4 regions of the Streptomyces sp. CA-294286 genome follow, and region 4 is predicted to be linked to each of the others. Evidence: riboswitches for the same ligand, from Rfam matches in the RefSeq annotation. Region 4 holds a riboswitch; each other region holds the start of a gene.
The links. Region 4 has a riboswitch for cyclic di-AMP ahead of ACQPZG_RS06005 (M23 family metallopeptidase). Riboswitches for the same ligand answer to the same signal wherever they lie in the genome.
Positions count from the first base shown of each region.

Region 1: it holds a riboswitch for cyclic di-AMP, as region 4 does, so the genes downstream of both, ACQPZG_RS09005 (M23 family metallopeptidase) here and ACQPZG_RS06005 (M23 family metallopeptidase) in region 4, are expected to answer to the same signal.
Region 2: it holds a riboswitch for cyclic di-AMP, as region 4 does, so the genes downstream of both, ACQPZG_RS21155 (transglycosylase family protein) here and ACQPZG_RS06005 (M23 family metallopeptidase) in region 4, are expected to answer to the same signal.
Region 3: it holds a riboswitch for cyclic di-AMP, as region 4 does, so the genes downstream of both, ACQPZG_RS18410 (M23 family metallopeptidase) here and ACQPZG_RS06005 (M23 family metallopeptidase) in region 4, are expected to answer to the same signal.

Region 1 is NZ_CP192005.1:963,864-968,411, forward strand. Features, by position in the region: gene ACQPZG_RS08995 (GNAT family N-acetyltransferase) at 1-83, opposite strand, end outside; gene ACQPZG_RS09000 (HPr family phosphocarrier protein) at 297-578, shown strand; gene ACQPZG_RS09005 (M23 family metallopeptidase) at 847-1,641, opposite strand; cyclic di-AMP (ydaO/yuaA leader) riboswitch at 1,656-1,823, opposite strand; gene ACQPZG_RS09010 (M16 family metallopeptidase) at 2,088-3,455, opposite strand; gene ACQPZG_RS09015 (M16 family metallopeptidase) at 3,524-4,548, opposite strand, start outside.
Region 2 is NZ_CP192005.1:3,684,633-3,689,180, forward strand. Features, by position in the region: gene ACQPZG_RS21145 (cytochrome P450 family protein) at 1-1,214, shown strand, start outside; gene ACQPZG_RS21150 (transglycosylase family protein) at 1,362-2,495, shown strand; cyclic di-AMP (ydaO/yuaA leader) riboswitch at 2,787-2,989, shown strand; gene ACQPZG_RS21155 (transglycosylase family protein) at 2,992-3,723, shown strand; gene eno (phosphopyruvate hydratase) at 4,066-4,548, shown strand, end outside.
Region 3 is NZ_CP192005.1:3,062,743-3,067,290, reverse strand. Features, by position in the region: gene ACQPZG_RS18415 (PrsW family intramembrane metalloprotease) at 1-801, shown strand, start outside; gene ACQPZG_RS18410 (M23 family metallopeptidase) at 1,001-2,179, opposite strand; cyclic di-AMP (ydaO/yuaA leader) riboswitch at 2,191-2,324, opposite strand; gene ACQPZG_RS18405 (PP2C family protein-serine/threonine phosphatase) at 2,708-3,994, opposite strand; tRNA gene ACQPZG_RS18400 (tRNA-Met) at 4,133-4,206, opposite strand; gene ACQPZG_RS18395 (alpha/beta fold hydrolase) at 4,210-4,548, shown strand, end outside.
Region 4 is NZ_CP192005.1:160,791-165,338, forward strand. Features, by position in the region: gene ACQPZG_RS05995 (carbohydrate kinase family protein) at 1-76, shown strand, start outside; gene ACQPZG_RS06000 (SGNH/GDSL hydrolase family protein) at 151-942, opposite strand; gene ACQPZG_RS06005 (M23 family metallopeptidase) at 1,132-2,181, opposite strand; cyclic di-AMP (ydaO/yuaA leader) riboswitch at 2,184-2,369, opposite strand; gene ACQPZG_RS06010 (tyrosine-protein phosphatase) at 2,745-3,554, shown strand; gene ACQPZG_RS06015 (DUF6126 family protein) at 3,601-3,858, opposite strand; gene ACQPZG_RS06020 (helix-turn-helix domain-containing protein) at 3,860-4,468, opposite strand; gene ACQPZG_RS06025 (aspartate aminotransferase family protein) at 4,539-4,548, opposite strand, start outside.

The sequences.
Region 1 (4,548 bases), 800 kb from region 4:
ACGACATCGGCCTCCCAGTGGTCCGGGTACGCGTGCTCGGGGTCCCGCTTCACCTGATCCGCATCGTCCGCAGCCATGGCCATGGGGAGCAGCCTACGACTCGCGGGCCTCCGGGGGGCGGGGCAGTCTGGTCCTGGTCCTGGTGCCACGGCATCCGGAACGGGAACTTCCGGCGGGGGCTTCCGGCGAGAACTTCCGACGCAGACTCCCGCCGGGGGCCTCCGCCGGGCAGAGCAGCCCGCACCCCGTGAGAGACTGGTCTAGACAACCAAAGCATGAACACGAAGGGCTACACCATGGTTGAGCGCCGCGTCACCGTCGGTTGGGCCGAGGGCCTGCACGCCCGCCCCGCCTCCATCTTCGTCCGCGCCGTCACGGCCACCGGCGTCCCCGTCACCATCGCCAAGGCGGGCGGCAACCCGGTCAACGCCGCGTCGATGCTGGCGCTGCTGGGCCTGGGCGCGCAGGGCGGCGAGGAGATCGTGCTCGCGTCCGAGGCCGAGGGTGCGGACGCCGCGCTGGACCGTCTCGCGAAGCTGGTCGCCGAGGGCCTGGACGAGCTCCCCGAGACCGTCTGACCCGTACGGGCGAAGTCCCGTGCGGAAAGTCGCGGCCCCCGAATGCGGGGGCCGCGACTTTCCGCGTTCTTCAGGCATTCCCGCGACCCCCGCGCTGCCCCGGCCCACCCGCGGCTTCCGCGTCCCTCCGGCATTCCCGCGGCTTCCGCGTTGCCCCGGCCTTCCGCAGCTCCGCACGGCGGCGCTTGCCGGACCGGGGAGGAAAGCGGGATGCCCCGGCTCGTACGAGCCGGGGCATCCCGGTGAAGCGGTGGAGCTGCGGGCGCGGTCAGACGCTGACCCCGTGGCTGCGCAGGTACGCGACCGGGTCGATGTCCGAGCCGTACTCGGCGGAGGTCCGGGCCTCGAAGTGCAGGTGCGGGCCGGAGGAGTTGCCGGTGGAGCCGGAGAGGCCTATCTGCTGGCCGGGGGTGACGGACTGGCCGACGGAGACGCCGATCGAGGCGAGGTGGCCGTACTGGGTGTACGAGCCGTCGTTCATCTTGATCACGACGTTGTTGCCGTACGCGCCGCCCCAGCCCGCCTCGACGACCGTGCCCGAGCCGACGGCCACGACGGAGCTGCCGGAGGAGGCGTGGAAGTCGACGCCGGAGTGGCTGCCGGAGGACCACATGGCGCCACCGGCCTTGTAGCCGGTGGAGACGTACGAGCCGGCGACCGGCAGGCGGTAGGCGTTGAGGCGCTTGCGCTCGGCCTCGCGGGCGGCACGCGCGCGCTCCTCGCGCTCCTGACGGATCTTGGCCTCCGCCTTGCGCTTGATCTCCGCCTTGCGCGCCTCTTCGGCCTTCCGCTGGGCCTCGGCCTTCTCGTAGGCCTCGCGCTGGGCGGTGGCCTGGGCCTCGACGCGCTCGGCGAGGGTCTCCGTCACGGAGTCCTCCATGACGACGGCGCGGATGCTGCCGGTCTCCTCGGCGGCCAGGTCCTGGTCGGCGGCGAAGGCCTGCGGGGCCAGCGTTCCGATGACGCCGGTCGTGGTGAGGGCAGCGACTCCGGCGATGTTCGCGCTGCGACGCGACAGGGCGGAGGGACGCCGGTGCTTCCCGGCGGCACGGGTGAACGCCATGAAGTGGCTGTTTCCTTTCCTTCCTTCTCGCCTACCGGGTTAGCTGACGGGTTCGGAGCAGGAAGGTCTCCTACGGGCCCCACCGGCCCGCGAAGGGCGATGGCGTCCGATTCACCCCAGGGACTGAATGGGTCCCCGGCTCCCCAGGCTCGCGCCTGACGGGGACTCGGCGATGACTGCCCGGTGCCGCGGTTGCGGCGCAAGCTGACGGACAGCCGGACCGACGCTAAGCGGCACTTCTTTCAATCTCCAAACACAGGGCCGTTTTTGTAACGGAGCCCACACGCCAGACAGGCAACCTCTCCAATAAAACGGACATAAGGGAGGACCCCGGCGACTTGCTCGACGCCGGGGCCCTGCTTGTCATACTTTGCGCTGATTCTGCATCTGACCTTTGATCGGTCAGCCGGTGTTGTACAGAAGGTCGACCCGTGCCGTACGGAAGGTCAGCCGGTGACGACCGTGACCTCGCCGATGTTCAGCGCGCGCACGGGCTCGGCGATCTGCGAGGCGTCGCCGACCAGGACCGTGACCAGCTTGTCCACCGGGAAGGCGTTCACCACGGCGGCGGTCGCCTCCACGGTGCCGGTCTGCGCGAGCTTCGCGTAGAGCTGGGCCTGGAAGTCGTCGGGCAACTGCTGCTCGACCTGATCGGCCAGGGTGCCCGCGACGGCGGAGGCCGTCTCGTACTTGAGCGGGGCGACGCCCACCAGGTTCTGCACCGCCACGTCCCGCTCCGCGTCGGTCAGGCCCTCGGCGGCGAGCGTCCTGAGGACCTTCCAGAGGTCGTCCAGGGCGGGCCCGGTCGACTCGGTGTCCACCGAGCCGCTGATGGCCAGCATGGCCGCGCCCGTGCCGTCCGCCGCGGAACGGAGCACCTGGCCGAAGGCGCGCACCCCGTAGGTGTAACCCTTCTCCTCGCGCAGGACGCGGTCCAGCCGGGAGGTGAGAGTGCCGCCCAGGCAGTACGTGCCGAGCACCTGGGCGGGCCAGAGCCGGTCGTGCCGGTCGGCGCCGACGCGGCCGATGAGCAGCTGCGTCTGTACGGCTCCGGGACGGTCGACGATGACCACGCGGCCGGTGTCGTCGGCCGTGATCGGCGTCATCGGGCGCGGCTCGGCCGTGTTGCCGGTCCACTGCCCCAGGGTGTCGGCCAGGACGGCGTCCAGGTCGGTGCCGTCCAGGTCGCCGACGACGACCGCGGTGGCGGTGGCCGGGCGGACGTGCGCCTCGTAGAAGACGCGCACGGCGGCGGAGTCGATGTTCTTCACCGTCTCCTCGGTGCCCTGGCGCGGGCGCGACATCCGCAGGGTCGCCGGGAACAGTTCCTTGGAGAGCTGCTTGGCGGCCCGCCGGGACGGGTTCGCGGCCTCGTGCGGGATCTCGTCGAGCCGGTTGCGCACGAGGCGCTCGATCTCGCCGTCCGCGAAGGCCGGGGCGCGCAGGGCGTCGGCCAGCAGGCCCAGGGCCTTGGGCAGCCGGGAGACCGGGACTTCCAGGGAGACCCGTACGCCGGGGTGGTCGGCGAACGCGTCGAGGGTGGCGCCGCAGCGCTCCAGCTCGGCGGCGAACTCCTCGGCGGAGTGCTTGTCGGTGCCCTCGGTGAAGGCCCGCGACATGATGGTGGCGACGCCGTCGAGGTTCTTCGGCTCGGCCTCCAGGGGAGCGGCGAGGAAGATCTCGACGGCCACCAGCTGCTGGCCGGGGCGGTGGCAGCGCAGCACGGTCAGCCCGTTGGGCAGGGCGCCGCGCTCGGGGGCCGGGAAGGCCCACGGGGTGGCGGGGCCCGCCTGCGGCTGCGGGTGGAACTGCATTGCGCTGGTCACGGCGGCGGCCTTGCCGGTCGCGTCCGCGTTCTGGCCGGTCGTGGCTGCGGTGTCCGTCACTGGTCCGCCCCTTCCTGCTGGTCTTCCTGCACGTCGGCGTCTGCGGCGGCTGCGAGCGGTTCGTACACCAGGACCGCCCGGTTGTCGGGGCGCAGGCGCGCCTTGGCGACGGCCTGGACCTCCGCGGCGGTGATCTCCAGTACGCGGCCGACGGCGGTCAGCGCGAGCTGCGGGTCGCCGAACAGGACGGCGTAACGGCACAGTTCGTCGGCGCGGCCGGCGACGGTGCCCAGCCGGTCCAGCCACTCGCGCTCCAACTGGGCCTGGGCGCGTTCCATCTCCTCGTCCGTCGGGCCCTCGGCGGCGAACCGCGCGAGCTCCTCGTCGACGGCCGCCTCGATCTGCGGGACCTCGACGCCGCCGGACGTCTTGACGTCCAGCCAGCCGAGCGAGGGCGCGCCGGCCAGGCGCAGCAGCCCGAAGCCGGCCGCCACGGCGGTCTGGTCGCGTCGTACGAGCCGGTTGTGCAGCCGGGAGGACTCGCCGCCGCCGAGGACGGTGAGCGCCAGGTCCGCGGCGTCCGCCTCGCGGGTGCCGTCGCTGGGGAGCCGGTAGGCGGCCATCAGCGCGCGTGCCGGGACCTCCTCCTCGACGACCTCGCGCAGTTCCCCGCCGATGACGTCGGGCAGCGAGCCGTCGCGCGGCGGCTGCTTGCCGTCGTGGCCGGGGATGGAACCGAAGTACTTCTCCACCCAGGCCAGCGTCTGCTCGGGGTCGATGTCGCCGACCACGGAGAGCACCGCGTTGTTGGGCGCGTAGTACGTACGGAAGAAGGCGCGGGCGTCTTCCAGCGTCGCGGCGTCCAGGTCGGCCATGGAGCCGATCGGGGTGTGGTGGTAGGGGTGGCCCTCGGGGTACATGAGGGCGGTGAGCTTCTCGAACGCGGTGCCGTAGGGCACGTTGTCGTACCGCTGGCGGCGCTCGTTCTTGACGACGTCGCGCTGGTTCTCCATGGACTCGTCGTCGAGCGCGGTGAGCAGCGAGCCCATCCGGTCGGCTTCCAGCCACAGCGCCAGCTCCA
Region 2 (4,548 bases), 3.5 Mb from region 4:
CCTGGGAGTTCGCCACCGACCCCTACCCCGCCTACGCGTGGCTGCGCGAGCACGCACCCGTGCATCGCACCGAACTGCCCAGCGGCGTCGAGGCATGGCTGGTCACCCGGTACGCGGACGCCCGCCAGGCCCTCGCCGACCAGCGGCTGAGCAAGAACCCGGCGAACCACGCCGGATCCGCGCACGCCAAGGGCAGGACCGGCATCCCCGGCGAGCGCAGCGCGGACCTGATGACGCACCTGCTGAACATCGACCCGCCGGACCACACCCGGCTGCGCCGACTCGTCGCGAAGGCGTTCACTCCGCGTACGGTCGCCGAATTCGAACCCCGTGTGCAGGAGTTGACGGACCGGCTCATCGACGCCTTCGAGGCCAACGGCTCCGCCGACCTCATCCACGAGTTCGCCTTCCCGCTCCCCATCTACGCGATCTGCGACCTGCTCGGCGTGCCGCGCGAGGACCAGGACGACTTCCGGGACTGGGCGGGCATGATGATCCGCCACGGCGGCGGACCGCGCGGTGGCGTCGCACGCTCCGTCAAGAAGATGCGGGCGTACCTCGCCGAGCTGATCCACCGCAAGCGCGAGGACCTCGGCGACGACCTGATCTCGAACCTGATCCGGGCCGGCGACCACGGCGAGCACCTCACCGAGAACGAGGCCGCCGCGATGGCCTTCATCCTTCTCTTCGCGGGTTTCGAGACCACCGTCAACCTCATCGGCAACGGCGTGTACGCCCTGCTGCGCAATCCCGACCAGCGCGCCCGTCTCCAGCAGGCCCTGGCCGACGGCGACCCGGACGGTCTCCTCGCCACCGCAGTGGAGGAACTCCTGCGCTACGACGGCCCGGTGGAGCTCGCCACCTGGCGGTACGCCACCGAGGCGCTCACCCTCGGCGGGCAGGACATCGCGGCGGGCGACCCCGTGCTCGTCGTGCTCGCGGCGGCCGACCGGGACCCCGAGAGGTTCCAGGATGCGGACAGTCTCGATCTCGGCCGTCGGGACAACCCGCACCTGGGCTACGGCCACGGCATCCACTACTGCCTCGGTGCGCCGCTCGCACGGCTCGAAGCCAGGACCGCGCTCGCCGCCCTCCTGACCCGCCTTCCTGACCTGCGACTCGCGGGAGATCCTGCTGATTTGCGGTGGCGCGGCGGTCTCATCATGCGCGGACTGCGCACGCTCCCCGTCGAGTTCGGGGACGCCCACAGGTGAAGGCGAAGTGACGGGACCTCAGCAATGTGACCTTTGCGTGATCTGCACTGCATCGACTTGTGACGGGTGTTCGAGTACGGCTACGTTCACGGGCGACTCGGCAGTTACGGACGGAAGCCGAGTCACCGTCAGCTGAAAGGCAACCGCATGCGTTCCGGGAACGGTAAACACCGCCGCCCGCGTCAGGCCCCCGCACTGTTCGTCGCAGCAGGGGTGACCGGGTCCGCCATCGCGATTCCGCTTCTGGGTGCGACGAGCGCCTCGGCGGCCGACGCGAACACCTGGGACCGGGTCGCCGAGTGCGAGAGCGGCGGCATGTGGAGTGCCGACCTGGGCAACGGGCACTACGGCGGGCTCCAGTTCTCGCAGGAGAAGTGGGCGCGGTACGGGGGCCTGGACTACGCCCCGCGCGCCGACCTCGCCAGCCGCGCGCAGCAGATCAAGGTCGCCGAGAAGGTGTTCGCGGCGGAGGGCCGGCAGGCGTGGCCCAGTTGCGCCGTCATATCCGGACTGGCCCCCGGCGGCGGCTCCGGCTCCGGTTCCGGTTCGGAGGGTTCCGGTGGTGTGGACGCCGCCGACCCCGGTACGGATGCCAGTGCGCCGCCCAAGGCTCCCGCGGGCTCCGTGAAGCGCGACGCGCCCGAGGGCGGCACGCAGAGCCCGGACCGCGAGGACCCGTCGGCCTCCGCGGACGCCGTCACCCCCACCGAGCCCACGCCGGGCACCAGCGTCACCCCCAGTACCGGCCCGAGCGCCGACGCCGGGCAGGGCACCCCGGGTGCCGGGACTCCCGCCCCGTCCGGCTCCGCCGACCCCTCTGCCTCCGCCGACCCGGGCCAGGACCCCGGGCAGGGTGCGAGCCGGGGCAAGCACCGCGGCGAGCCCGCCCCCGAGAACACGTCCCCCGAAACGGGCAGTTCGGTCGAACCGGGCATGGACTCGACGGCGGGCGCGAGCCTCGACCCCGCCGTCACGCCCGGCACCGACCCGACCGCCGCCGACCCGTCCGTCACCGACGGCCGCGAGTCCGGCCAACACGCCTCCCGCGGCGAGAAGGCCGAGCGGCCCGGAGGGGTGCCCGCGTCGGACACGCCGTACACGGTCCGCGCCGGCGACAACCTCTCGCACATCGCGGACGAGGCGAAGGTGCCCGGCGGCTGGCCCGCCCTCTACGAGGCGAACCGCTCGGCGGTCGGTGCCGACCCGGACCTCATCCGTCCTGGCCAGAACCTCGTGCTGGGAGACGCGGCGGGCACGGAGCAGGCGGGAGCCGGTCACTGAACGGCCGCGAAACGGACACAAAGCAGGGGTAGTTCAGTGCCTTATGTCCGGTTCTGCGCAAGTGAGACATGAGTCTCTTCGCTCCAACTGGTGTGTCCCGCCGGGGAGCTCCCGGCGCGTCCGCTCTGACCTGCGTAAACAACCGCGTCGGAAGGGCAAGTAGGGGTGAGATGTCCCCGATGTTCGCCTTTGAACATCGGGGACTCCTGTGTTTACGGTCGTCATCGCTCGCCACCGGTGAGCACCGGAGCCCGTCACGCCGAATCCTGCCGGCGGGCACCGGGAGCAGTCGTCGCGTAAGCGCCGTAGGCAGGAGCGGGGGACCCAAGGTAAGTGCCGGGCCCGGACGTTGAGAGACGTGACGGGAACGGCTCGGGGTGAAGCCGCCGAAACGGAACGCAGTTGCAGCACGCAGCGGCGGACCGGACCGGAGGCCGGGCGAACTCACAGCCCGAACCCGACAGCTCACCTCGAAGGCGTCGGTGAGGAGATATCCATGTCGCTTTTCAGCAAGGGCAAGCACCGCCGCCCGTCCAAGGCCACCCGTGTCGTCACCCTCGCCGGTGTCACCGGTGTCGCGGTCGCAGCCCCGCTGATGGGGGCCTCCACGGCCTCCGCCGCCTCCGTCGACACCTGGGACAAGGTCGCCCAGTGCGAGTCCGGCGGCAACTGGTCCATCAACACCGGCAACGGCTACTACGGCGGTCTGCAGTTCTCGCAGTCCTCCTGGGCGGCCGCGGGCGGCACCAAGTACGCCCCGCGCGCCGACCAGGCCTCCAAGGGCCAGCAGATCGCCACCGCCGAGCGGCTGCTCGACATGCAGGGTCCGGGTGCCTGGGCCTGCGCCGGCGCCGGCAATCTGACCAACGACGGTGTCGACCCGGGCGTCAGCACCGGTTCGGGCTTCTCGCAGAAGTCCGCCCCCAAGGCGCAGAAGCGCCAGGAGGCCCCGGCCGCTTCCCGCAGCGAGGCCCGCAAGGCCCCGAAGGCCGTCGAGCGGGTGGCCCCCAAGGCTGCCCCGAAGGCCGCCAAGCAGGCTGCCCCGAAGTCCGTCGCCCCGGTCAAGAAGGGTGACGGCGAGTACGAGGTGAAGGCCGGCGACACGCTCGGCAAGATCGCCCAGGCGCACCACGTCAAGGGCGGCTGGCAGCACCTCCTCGACCTGAATGAGGACGTCGTCACCGACGCCGACCTCATCTTCCCGGGTCAGCAGCTCCACCTGCGCTGACCCCCGTGCGGGGCGGCGGCCCACCCCCGCCGCCCCCGCACGCCGGGCCCCGGCCGGACGCGACGCCCCCCCCGTTCGCGCCCGGCCGGGGTTCTTCCGTTCCCCCGCCCCGTTCCGTACGCGCAGTGCGGGGCGCGCAGTGCGGGCGTACCGGTTCCCCGGGCGGCCGACGGCGGCGACCTTCGGCGCGGTCTTCGTCCCCTCTTGCAGGCATTCGGGCATTTTTCCGTCCCATCAGACAGTCGTACGGCCGAACGACGCCCCAGGTCCGGTTAGGCTCTTGTCGCAAGGCCGAAAGCGACCCTGCACTCAGCTTCCCCAGCGTCACACCCCATGAAGGAGATGCTCGTGCCGTCCATCGACGTCGTCGTAGCCCGGGAAATCCTGGACTCCCGAGGCAATCCCACGGTCGAGGTCGAGGTCGGCCTCGACGACGGCAGCACCGGCCGTGCTGCTGTTCCGTCCGGCGCCTCCACCGGTGCCTTCGAAGCCGTGGAGCTTCGTGACGGGGACCCCAACCGCTACCTCGGCAAGGGCGTCGAGAAGGCCGTCCTGGCCGTCATCGAGCAGATCGGCCCGGAGCTCGTCGGCTACGACGCGACCGAGCAGCGCCTGATCGACCAGGCGATGTTCGACCTCGACGCCACCGAGAACAAGGGCTCGCTGGGCGCCAACGCCATCCTCGGCGTCTCCCTCGCCGTCGCGCACGCCGCCTCCGAGGCCAGCGACCTGCCGCTGTTCCGCTACCTCGGCGGCCCGAACGCGCACCTGCTGCCCGTCCCGATGATGAACATCCTCAACGGTGGGTCGCACGCCGACTCCAAC
Region 3 (4,548 bases), 2.9 Mb from region 4:
ACCGGCTTCGCGTTCACCGAGAACATCCTCTACCTGGGCAACGCCTTCGGTGAGGACCAGAGCTTCGGCGGTCCCGGACTCGGGGCGGTGACCGCCGGTACGTTCTTCGTGCGGGTGATCATGTCGCCGTTCGCGCACCCTCTGTTCACCGTGCTGACCGGCCTCGGTTTCGGGCTGGTGGCGCTCGCCCCCGCCCGGCGCGGCCGCCGTCGCGCCTGGGTGCGGATCCGCCGGGTCGTGCTGCCGCTGCTCGGTCTGCTGCTGGCGATGGGCATGCACGCCCTGTGGAATGGCTCGGCGTCCTTCGGACCGCTCGCGTTCTACGGGGTGTACGGGCTGTTCATGGTGCCCGCGTTCGCCTTCCTGACCTGGCTGGCCATCTGGACCCGGCAGCGGGAACTGCGCATGATCGGCGCCGAGCTGCCCGCGTACGCCGCGGCCGGCTGGCTCGATCCGGCGGAGCCGCTCGCGCTGTCCTCGATGCACGCCCGCTCCCTCGCCCAGGGGCACGCGGCCCGCACCCACGGCCCCGGCGCCGCCCGCGCGGTCGCCGAGTACGAGGAAGCAGCCACCGCGCTGGCCTTCCTGCGCTACCGGGCACGGCGCCAGACGGCCACCCCGCAGGCGGCGGCCGAGTTCACCGCCGGCGAGCGGGAACTCCTGCACCGCCTGTGGGAACGCAAGAGGATCGCGGGCCCGGCCCTGGTGTACGCGGCCCAGGTCACCGGGCGCATACGGATGCTGCCCCCGCCGTACCACCCGGCCTACGCGGCGGCCTACAACCCGTACCGGAACCACTAGGGCCCGCGGACTGCGCCGCGTACCCGCGCGGACGCGAACCGGCAGCCCTGGCGTCGGGGGGTGAGCGCCAGGACTGCCGGAGTTCGGGAAGTCGTATGTGCGAGGGGCGGGTGTCGTCTGTGCGTGGGGCGGTGTCGTCTGTGCGTGGGGCGGTGCCCGATGTGCGAGGGACGGTGTCAGTTGTGCGAGGGGGCGGGTCTCAGACCGTCAGGCCCTTGTCCCGCAGCCATGCCGCCGGGTCGACGCCCGCGCCGCCGGGCGTGCGCACCTCCAGGTGCAGGTGCGCGCCGGACACGTTGCCGGTGGCGCCCACGTTTCCGATGGTCTCCCCGGTGCCCACGGTGCTGCCGGCCGAGACCTTCATCTGGGAGAGGTGGCAGTACCAGATCTCCGTGCCGTCCTTGAGTTCCAGCACGATCCGGTAGCCGTAGGAGCCGGACCAGCCGGCCGACTTGATGGTGCCGCCGTGCACGGCCTTGACCGGGGTGCCCGCCGACGCGGCGAAGTCGAGGCCGGTGTGCTGCCCGGAGGACCACATCGAGCCGGACTGTCCGTAGGTGGCGGTGAGCGTGTACTGGGAGGTGGGCATCGCGTAGCTGCCGGCCAGCTTGGCGAGCCGCTCGGCCTCCGCCTTCGCGGCTGCCTTCGCCTCGGCTTCCGCTTTGGCCTTCGCCTCGGCCTCGGCCTTGTCCCTCTCGGCCTTCTCCGCCTTGGCCTCGGCCTCGTCGCGCTGCTTCTTTGCCTCGGCCGCCGCGTCCTTGACGGCCTGCGCGCGGGCCGCCTCCTGGGCGGCCTCGTCGGCGGTGGAACGCTGCTGCTCGGCCTGCTGGAGGATGCGGGCCCGCAGGCTCTCGCCCGCGCCGACCTGCTCCACCGGGGCCCCGGCGACGGCGTGCACGGCGGTCGTGGTGGGCACCGCGGCGACCACCACGTCCTGCTCGGCCGCTCCGGAGTCCGCCAGCATGGTGCCGACGCCCGGCAGGGACTCGGCGTCCGGCAGGGAGTCCACGAGCGAGTCGAGGGAGTCGGTGAGCACGTCGGGCAGGGATATGGAGACGGCCGGCTTCTCCTGGGCGGTGGCGATGCCGCCCGCACCGACCGCGGCGATCACGCCGACGCCCAGCACGGTGGAACTGCGGGCGAGGGAGCCGCGCTGCTTGGCGACGCGGTGCTTGCCACGTACCGGAGCGATGGAGTCCGCGGTGGGGTTCCACTCCTCGGCCGCCGCGCGCGGTCCGCCCGCGTCGAACTCCACGAAGCCTTCGAAGCCTCCGCTGCGCTGCTGCGGGACCTGGTGGTCCTCGCTCGGGACGCCGTACGCCCCGTACGAGAAAGCGGGGGCTGTGGGGGCTTCGGGGGCAGGCCTGTTGGACGCCACGGAGGCGCGCTCCTTTCCTTCCTTCTCGCCTACCGGGTTAGCTGACGGGTTCGGAGCAGGAAGGTCTCCTACGGGCCAACTTCGGCCCGATTCACCCCAATTGGTGGTTCCCCGGTTTCCTCACGGAATTCGGCGCACGCGCACGGCGCCGTCTCTGACGACGGCTGGGACGACCGCGCTGCGTTATCGAACGTTAATAGACACACAAGTGGATTTCCAAGCCGTTCCTCTTGATCGTTCACACAGAGCCCCCACTCGTGACCAGGACATAGATCCTTATATGCGTACCAACCGGGGCGACACACCGGTCTCTTGACGCCCACTTGGCCACACCGGCCCCGGTGCCCGCAAACTCTCCACAACTGATAGATCATCAATTGTTATGCGATGGGCTGCGCTTCGAGCACCCAGCGTGACGCCCCTCGTAACGTCCCCGCGCGGCACCGGCCGCGCGGGCCGCACAAGCCGCACAGACCGCACAGGCCGCATAGGCCGCACAGGCCGCCGTCAGTGTCCCCGCGGCTCGCCTCAGTAACCCTTCACGATCTCCACGGTTCGCCGCCGCTCCGGCTGCCCCGCCCCCGGCCGCGCCACCGCGAGCAGCGCCATGTCGTCGGTCTGCGTGCCGCCCGTATGCACCCGTACGTCGCTGGTGAGCGCGTCCAGCACGGCCTCGGCCCCGGAGAACAGCGAGCGCCGCAGCCGGGCCGCCGGATCGTAGAAGGCCCCCGCCTCGTCCCGCGCCTCCGACAGACCGTCGGTGTAGAACACCAGCGTCGCGCCGCCGGGAAAGCCGAACTCCCTCGCCCTGTCCGGCCAGTCGCCCAGGTCACCCATCCCCAGCGGCAGCGCGAACTCCTCCGGCTCCAGAACGTCCAGCTCGCCGCTCGGGTACAGCAGCAGCGGCTCGGGGTGCCCGCGGTTCACCAGCCGTACGACGCCCTCGCCGCGCGGGATCTCGGCGAGCACCGCCGTCGTGAACCCCTCCAGCGCGTCCAGCCCGTCCCGCCGCCTGCCCTCCCGGGCGAGCGCCCGCTCCAACCGCTGCGCGACGCCCTCCAGGCAACTCTCCGTCTCCGCCGCCTCCCGGAACGCCCCCACCACCACCGCGACCGCCTCCACGGCCTCAAGTCCCTTGCCCCGTACGTCCCCCACCACCAGACGCACCCCGTACGGCGTGTCCTGCACGGCGAAGAGGTCGCCACCGATGAACGCGTCCGCCTCCGCCGCCTCGTACCGCGCGGCGACCTCCAGGCCGCCGATCCGTTCCGGCGGGATCGGCACGACGGCCCGCTGCGCCGCCTCGGCGATCACCCGTGCCGACGCCAACTGCCGGCCACTGCGGCGCACGACCCGGTTGATCAGGATCGACAGCACGGCCACCGTCACCAGGGTCACCAGCTCGGTCATGCCGATCACCGACGTGAGGGTGTCGTCATGGAGGCGCAGCCCCAGCACCGCGAGCACGCCCGCACAGGCGATCAGACCGGTACCGGCCAGCGAGAAGAACGGCGCGGCGATCAGCGGCGCCGCCGTGAACATCGGGGCGGCCGTGAAGTCGGTCGGCGTCAGCAGGTCGAAGGGGATCGCGCCCGCGATCATCAGGGCGGGCAGCGCCCGTACGAACCGCCTCGTCCTCTTCCCGCCGACGCCGGCGACCACCGACGCCCCGCGCTCCGCCCCCGTACCGTCCCCGCCGCGCCTGTACCCCGCCACCGTCTGCTCCCCTGCCCAGGTCCGCACCGGGTGCGGACGGTACCGCTCCCCGCCCAGGCTGGCCGGAGCCGCGCCGCAGAGCGAATCGGCATCCGCCATGTGGGGGACGCGCACGGCGCGCGCGGGCGCCCCCGCAAGGAACCGCTCGTGCACGCAACCACTCGCTCGGACGCGGGAAAAGCCGGAGGCCCGGGACTCTTTCGAGTTCCGGGCCTCCGGCCTTCACTACTTCTTCAGTAGCGGGGACAGGATTTGAACCTGCGACCTCTGGGTTATGAGCCCAGCGAGCTACCGAGCTGCTCCACCCCGCGTCGGTGAACACAACCCTACGCCATCCTGACCGCACCCTCGACCAGGTGCCCACCGGGAGCCGCCCCGCCGACGGGCGCACCCCGGGGCCGGAGCGCGCCTCCGACTACAGCTTCGAGGCGAGCCTGCGGGTCTCGACGCCGTCCTCGCCGCCCCGCGGGGTGGACCGCCCGCTCCTCGTCGGCCGGTCCTACGGCGCGATGATCGCCGTCCACTGGGCCGCCCGGCACCCGGACCGCACCCGGGGCGCGGTCTCAGGGGACGGCGCACTCCCCCACGAGTGGCTCGACGACGCCGACCGGGAGCAGATCCACACCCAGCACCCCCGCCGCCCTAGCTCCCGT
Region 4 (4,548 bases):
CGCCTGCACCGTCGCGGGCAATGCGTCCCTCATCGGCCCGGAAGCGCTGGCGGCCGAACCTTCCGGTCCCGCCTGAGCCCTGGGGGCGCTCGGCGCGTCCGGTCGGCGGCGGCCGCTGCCCCCGGAGGCCGCGTCCGCGCCGACCGTGCCTCAGAGCGGCAGCAGATCCGGTCGCTTGGCTTCCACGTGGTCGCCGGAGCTCTCCCCGCGCAGTCGCCGTCCGATCCACGGCACGAGGTGCTCGCGGGCCCACTGGATGTTGTCGCGGCGCGCTTCGAGGGTGCCCCGCAGGGGTTGCGGCGGCCACGGCTGGTCGGGGTCGGCGGGGATCTCCAGGCCGAGGACCTGGCCGGCCCGCAGAGCGACCCGGGTGTGTCCCTCGGGCGAGAGGTGCAGCCGGTCGGGGTCCCAGGCACGCCGGTCCTGCACGGACTTCAGCGACCACAGGTCGAGGACGGGACAGCCGTAGCGGTCCGCGATGGCCCGTACGTGTGCCGAGTAGGTGGCGACCTTGCCGCGCATGTGGCGCAGCACGGGTACACCGCGGGTGTCGAAGCCGGTGGTCACCATGACGGTGCCGACCGCCGAGGTCAGCTCGGCGACGGCCTTCTCGAACCGTTCGGCCACGTCGTCGGGGTCGCTGCCCGGCCGGATGATGTCGTTGCCGCCCGCACAGAAGCTGACCAGGTCGGGCGCGAGCTCCTTGGCGCGCGGGACCTGGTCCGCGACGATCTGGTCGAGGAGCTTGCCCCGGACCGCAAGATTCGCGTAGCGGAAGGTGTGTTCGGGTACCCGGTCGTCCAGGAGGACGGCCAGCCGGTCGGCCCAGCCGATGAACGCGCCGCCGGGGCCGGGATCGCCCACACCTTCGGTGAAGCTGTCCCCGATCGCCGCGTACGACCCGATGGTGCCTGCTGTGAATGATCTCGAATCGTCTGCCACGTTGACACATCCTTCACCGTCGCAAGTGACCTACGCCACCGTAGGGAAGGGTGACGGTGGGTGAGATATGCCATCGGTCAAGTTTCGTTCAACCCGGAATACGGGCGGACTGTGGCGTACGCACCTCGCCCCCGCACCGGAGTCGGTACGGGGGCGAGGGCGAGCGGGGACGGGGCCGTCCGGGTGGCGTCAGATGGAGACGCCGTTGCTGCGCAGGTAGGCCAGCGGGTCGATGTCGGAGCCGTAACCCGGGCCGGTGCGGATCTCGAAGTGCAGGTGCGGGCCGGTGGAGTTGCCGGTGGAGCCGGAGTAGCCGATCTGCTGGCCGCCGGAGACGCTCTGGCCGGAGCGGACGTTCAGCGCGGAGAGGTGCGCGTACTGCGAGAAGCGGCCGTCGTTGTGCCGGATTACGACCTCGTTGCCGTACGAGCCGCCCCAGCCGGCGGAGACGACGGTGCCCGCGCTGACGGCCTTGACCGAGGTGCCGGAGGACGCCCGGAAGTCGACGCCGGTGTGGTAACCGCTGGACCAGCTGCCGCCGGAGGCGCGGTACGGAGTGGAGACGCCGGAGGGCACGGGCGCGCTGAAGCCGGAGCTGGAGCCGGTGTTCTGCGACGGGCGCTCGGTGCGCCGCTCGCTCTTCGCCGCACGCTGCTCGGTGCGCTCACGGCTCTGCTCGGTGCGCTGCTCGGCGCGCTTCTGGGCCTTCTCGGCCTTGCGCTCGGCGGTGCGCTCGGCCTTGCGCTCGGTGGTGCGTTCAGCCTTGCGCTCGGTGGGGGCGGCCTTCTTCTCCGCCGGGGCCGCGGCGGGGGCGGACGAACCGCCCGGCGCCTTCGCGCCGATCGACAGCTTCATGCCGGGGAGGATCAGCGAGGGGTCCTCGCCGACGACCGACCGGTTGTCGGAGTAGAGCTTCTGCCAGCCGCCGCGCACGTTCTTCTCGGCGGCGATCTTCGACAGGTGGTCGCCGCGCACGACGGAGTACGTACGGGTCGCGTCGGTCTTCGGGGTCGCCGCCTGCTCCGCCGTACGCTGCTGCGGCACTATCGCCGCCGGAGCCTTCTGCGACGTGAGCACGGGGGCCTCGGCCACCGGCGCCGCGGCCTTGTCGGCGGCGTGCGCGCCCGTGGCGCCGATCAGCGGGAGCGCCAGTGCCGCGCTCCCCGTGCCGGCGGCGACGAAGCCGCGGGTGAGGGACGAACTGGACTTCGGGCGGCGGTGCTTACCCTTTGCAGGCATGACGATTTCCTCTCCGGCGCCTACGGGGTGAGCTGTCGGGTTCGGGCTGGAGATGCCCGGCCGCGCTCGTCACGAGCACGACTTAACCCCTAGCCGGTCCGGCGGACTCTCGTCCTCCGGCGCCGGCGTACTACCTGGGTCCCCCGCTCCTGCCACACGAAGAAAGATGGGTGCGGTGCCCGGGTGGTGGCAGGACTCGGCGGTCCACCCGGATTGACGGTGACCGTAGGCGAGTGAAGGCCGCCGGAACAAGCCGTTCCCTTCTTCTCCCCGCCGTCAGCACCTCTTCTTCATGATTCTCACGCCGTTCCCGCTCCGCCCCTTCCACCACTTTCCGTCCCTGGCCTGCCTTTTGACGCCCCGCCACCTCCTGGCACATCACCCTTATGATCCTGCTCACTCGACTCCGGCACAGAATCGCCCATAAACCTCAATTGCTTCCAAAAAACCCAAGAGGCTGCACATCGGTTGCCTGAGGCATCGGTGTTGCGCCCATGTCGTATCTTCGGAACGCGCCCCTCGTCGGCCACGTCGCGCCGGCGAACGACCTTGAGGAGTCGCTCGTGACGCAGCAAGTGCCACAGGTCCCGTCGTCGGCCGAGCCCGACCTGACCGGTGTACGGAACTTCCGCGACGTGGGCGGGCTGCCCACCGCCGACGGACGCACGGTGCGGTACGGACGGCTCTTCCGCAGCGGGCATCTCGCGCACGCCACCGCGGCGGACACGGCCTTCCTCAATTCCCTCGGCCTGCACACCGTCTTCGACTTCCGCAACGACGCGGACCAGAAGCTGGAGGGCCCGGACGTCGAGCTCACGGGCGTGCGCAACGTCAACATCCCGTTGAGCGACCCGGCGGACGGCGCGGAGTTCTGGCGGATGGTGCGCGACGGCGGCATGGACCAGCTGCGGGAGATCCTGGACGACGGCAAGGCCGCGGCCCGCATGACGGAGGCGTACCGCCGCATCATCAAGGACCGCACGGCCGAGCACAGCCGGGTGCTGCACGCCCTGGCCGAGGACAGCGTGCCCGCGCTGATGCACTGCGCGGCGGGCAAGGACCGGGCGGGGTTGTCGGTCGCCGTGACGCTGCTCGCGGTGGGCGTCGAGCGCGAGGCCGTGGAGGCGGACTACGTCAAGTCGAACGACCCGCACCGCCGGTACCGGGTGCAGCGCAGCAGCGACTCCCCCGACGCGATGAACGCCGAGGTGCTGAGACTGCTCGCGCCGCTCTTCGACGCCCGCGTGGAGTACCTCGGCGCGGCGTTCTCCACGATCGAGGAGACCTGGGGCGACACGGAGACGTACCTGACGCAGGGCCTGAAGCTCGCCCCCCGGACGCGCGAGGCGCTGCGCGAGCGCCTCACCGTCTAGGGCCGCAGGGTGCGGGGGCGGCGGGGCGCGGACGCCCGCCCGGTCTTCAGCCCTTGCCGCCGAGAGTGAACAGCAGGTAGATGAAGGCCGCGAAGACGTGTCCCACGGCGACGTACAGGAAGACCCGGAGGACGAGGCCGCGCGGAGCCCTGTCCTCCACGAAGCCGAGGACGCCCGAGGATTTCCCCGCGCCGTCGTTCCAGTCGGCCTTCCTGCCGTCCGGTCCGCCCTCCCGGGCCATCTCGTCGGCGGCCCTGGCGATCGCGGCCATCGCGGCGTTCTGTGCTTCGGTGAGCTCCGCCATCTCATGACTCCTGGGGCAGGCAGAGCCCGGCGACGGTGCTCTGCATCAGCGTGTGGACGAAAAGCAGCTCCGCCCCGCCCGGTGTCACGGACGTGATCCGGTGCGGGGTGAGCGAGTCGAAGTGGGCGCTGTCACCCGCGTCCAGCAGGTGCACGGTGTCGCCGAGCGCCAACCGCAGGCGCCCTTCGAGGACGTACAGCCACTCCTCGCCGGGGTGCACCCGGACGAGGTCCTGCTGCGCCGCATGGGGGACGTGCACGCGCAGTGCCTGCATGGCGCGGCCGGAACCGCCCGCCTGCCGGTAGGTCCAGCCGTCGGCCTCGCGTGCGGCCATGTCACCGGCGCGCAGTACGGCGTCCCGGCCGCCGGCGCTCTCGCCGAGCAGCTCGGAGACGGTCGTACCGTAGATCCGTGCCAACGCGAGCAGCATCGGCAGCGAGGGCTGCCGCAAACCCGTCTCCAGGCGGGACAGGTGCGCCGGCGAGAGCCCGGCGCGCCGGGCGGCGGCCTCCAGGGTCAGACCGCTGCGGCGTCGCAGTTCGCGCAGGTGGGGAGCGACCGCGGGCAGCTCGGCGGAGTCGTCGGTGCTCTCCTCGGGCGGTGGCGTCATGCTCCCAGTGAGCCAGAGCGGTTGCCTCTGGGGCAAGTGCTTTGCCCCAGAGGCAAATGTCCCGGCCGGTTCAGCGGTGG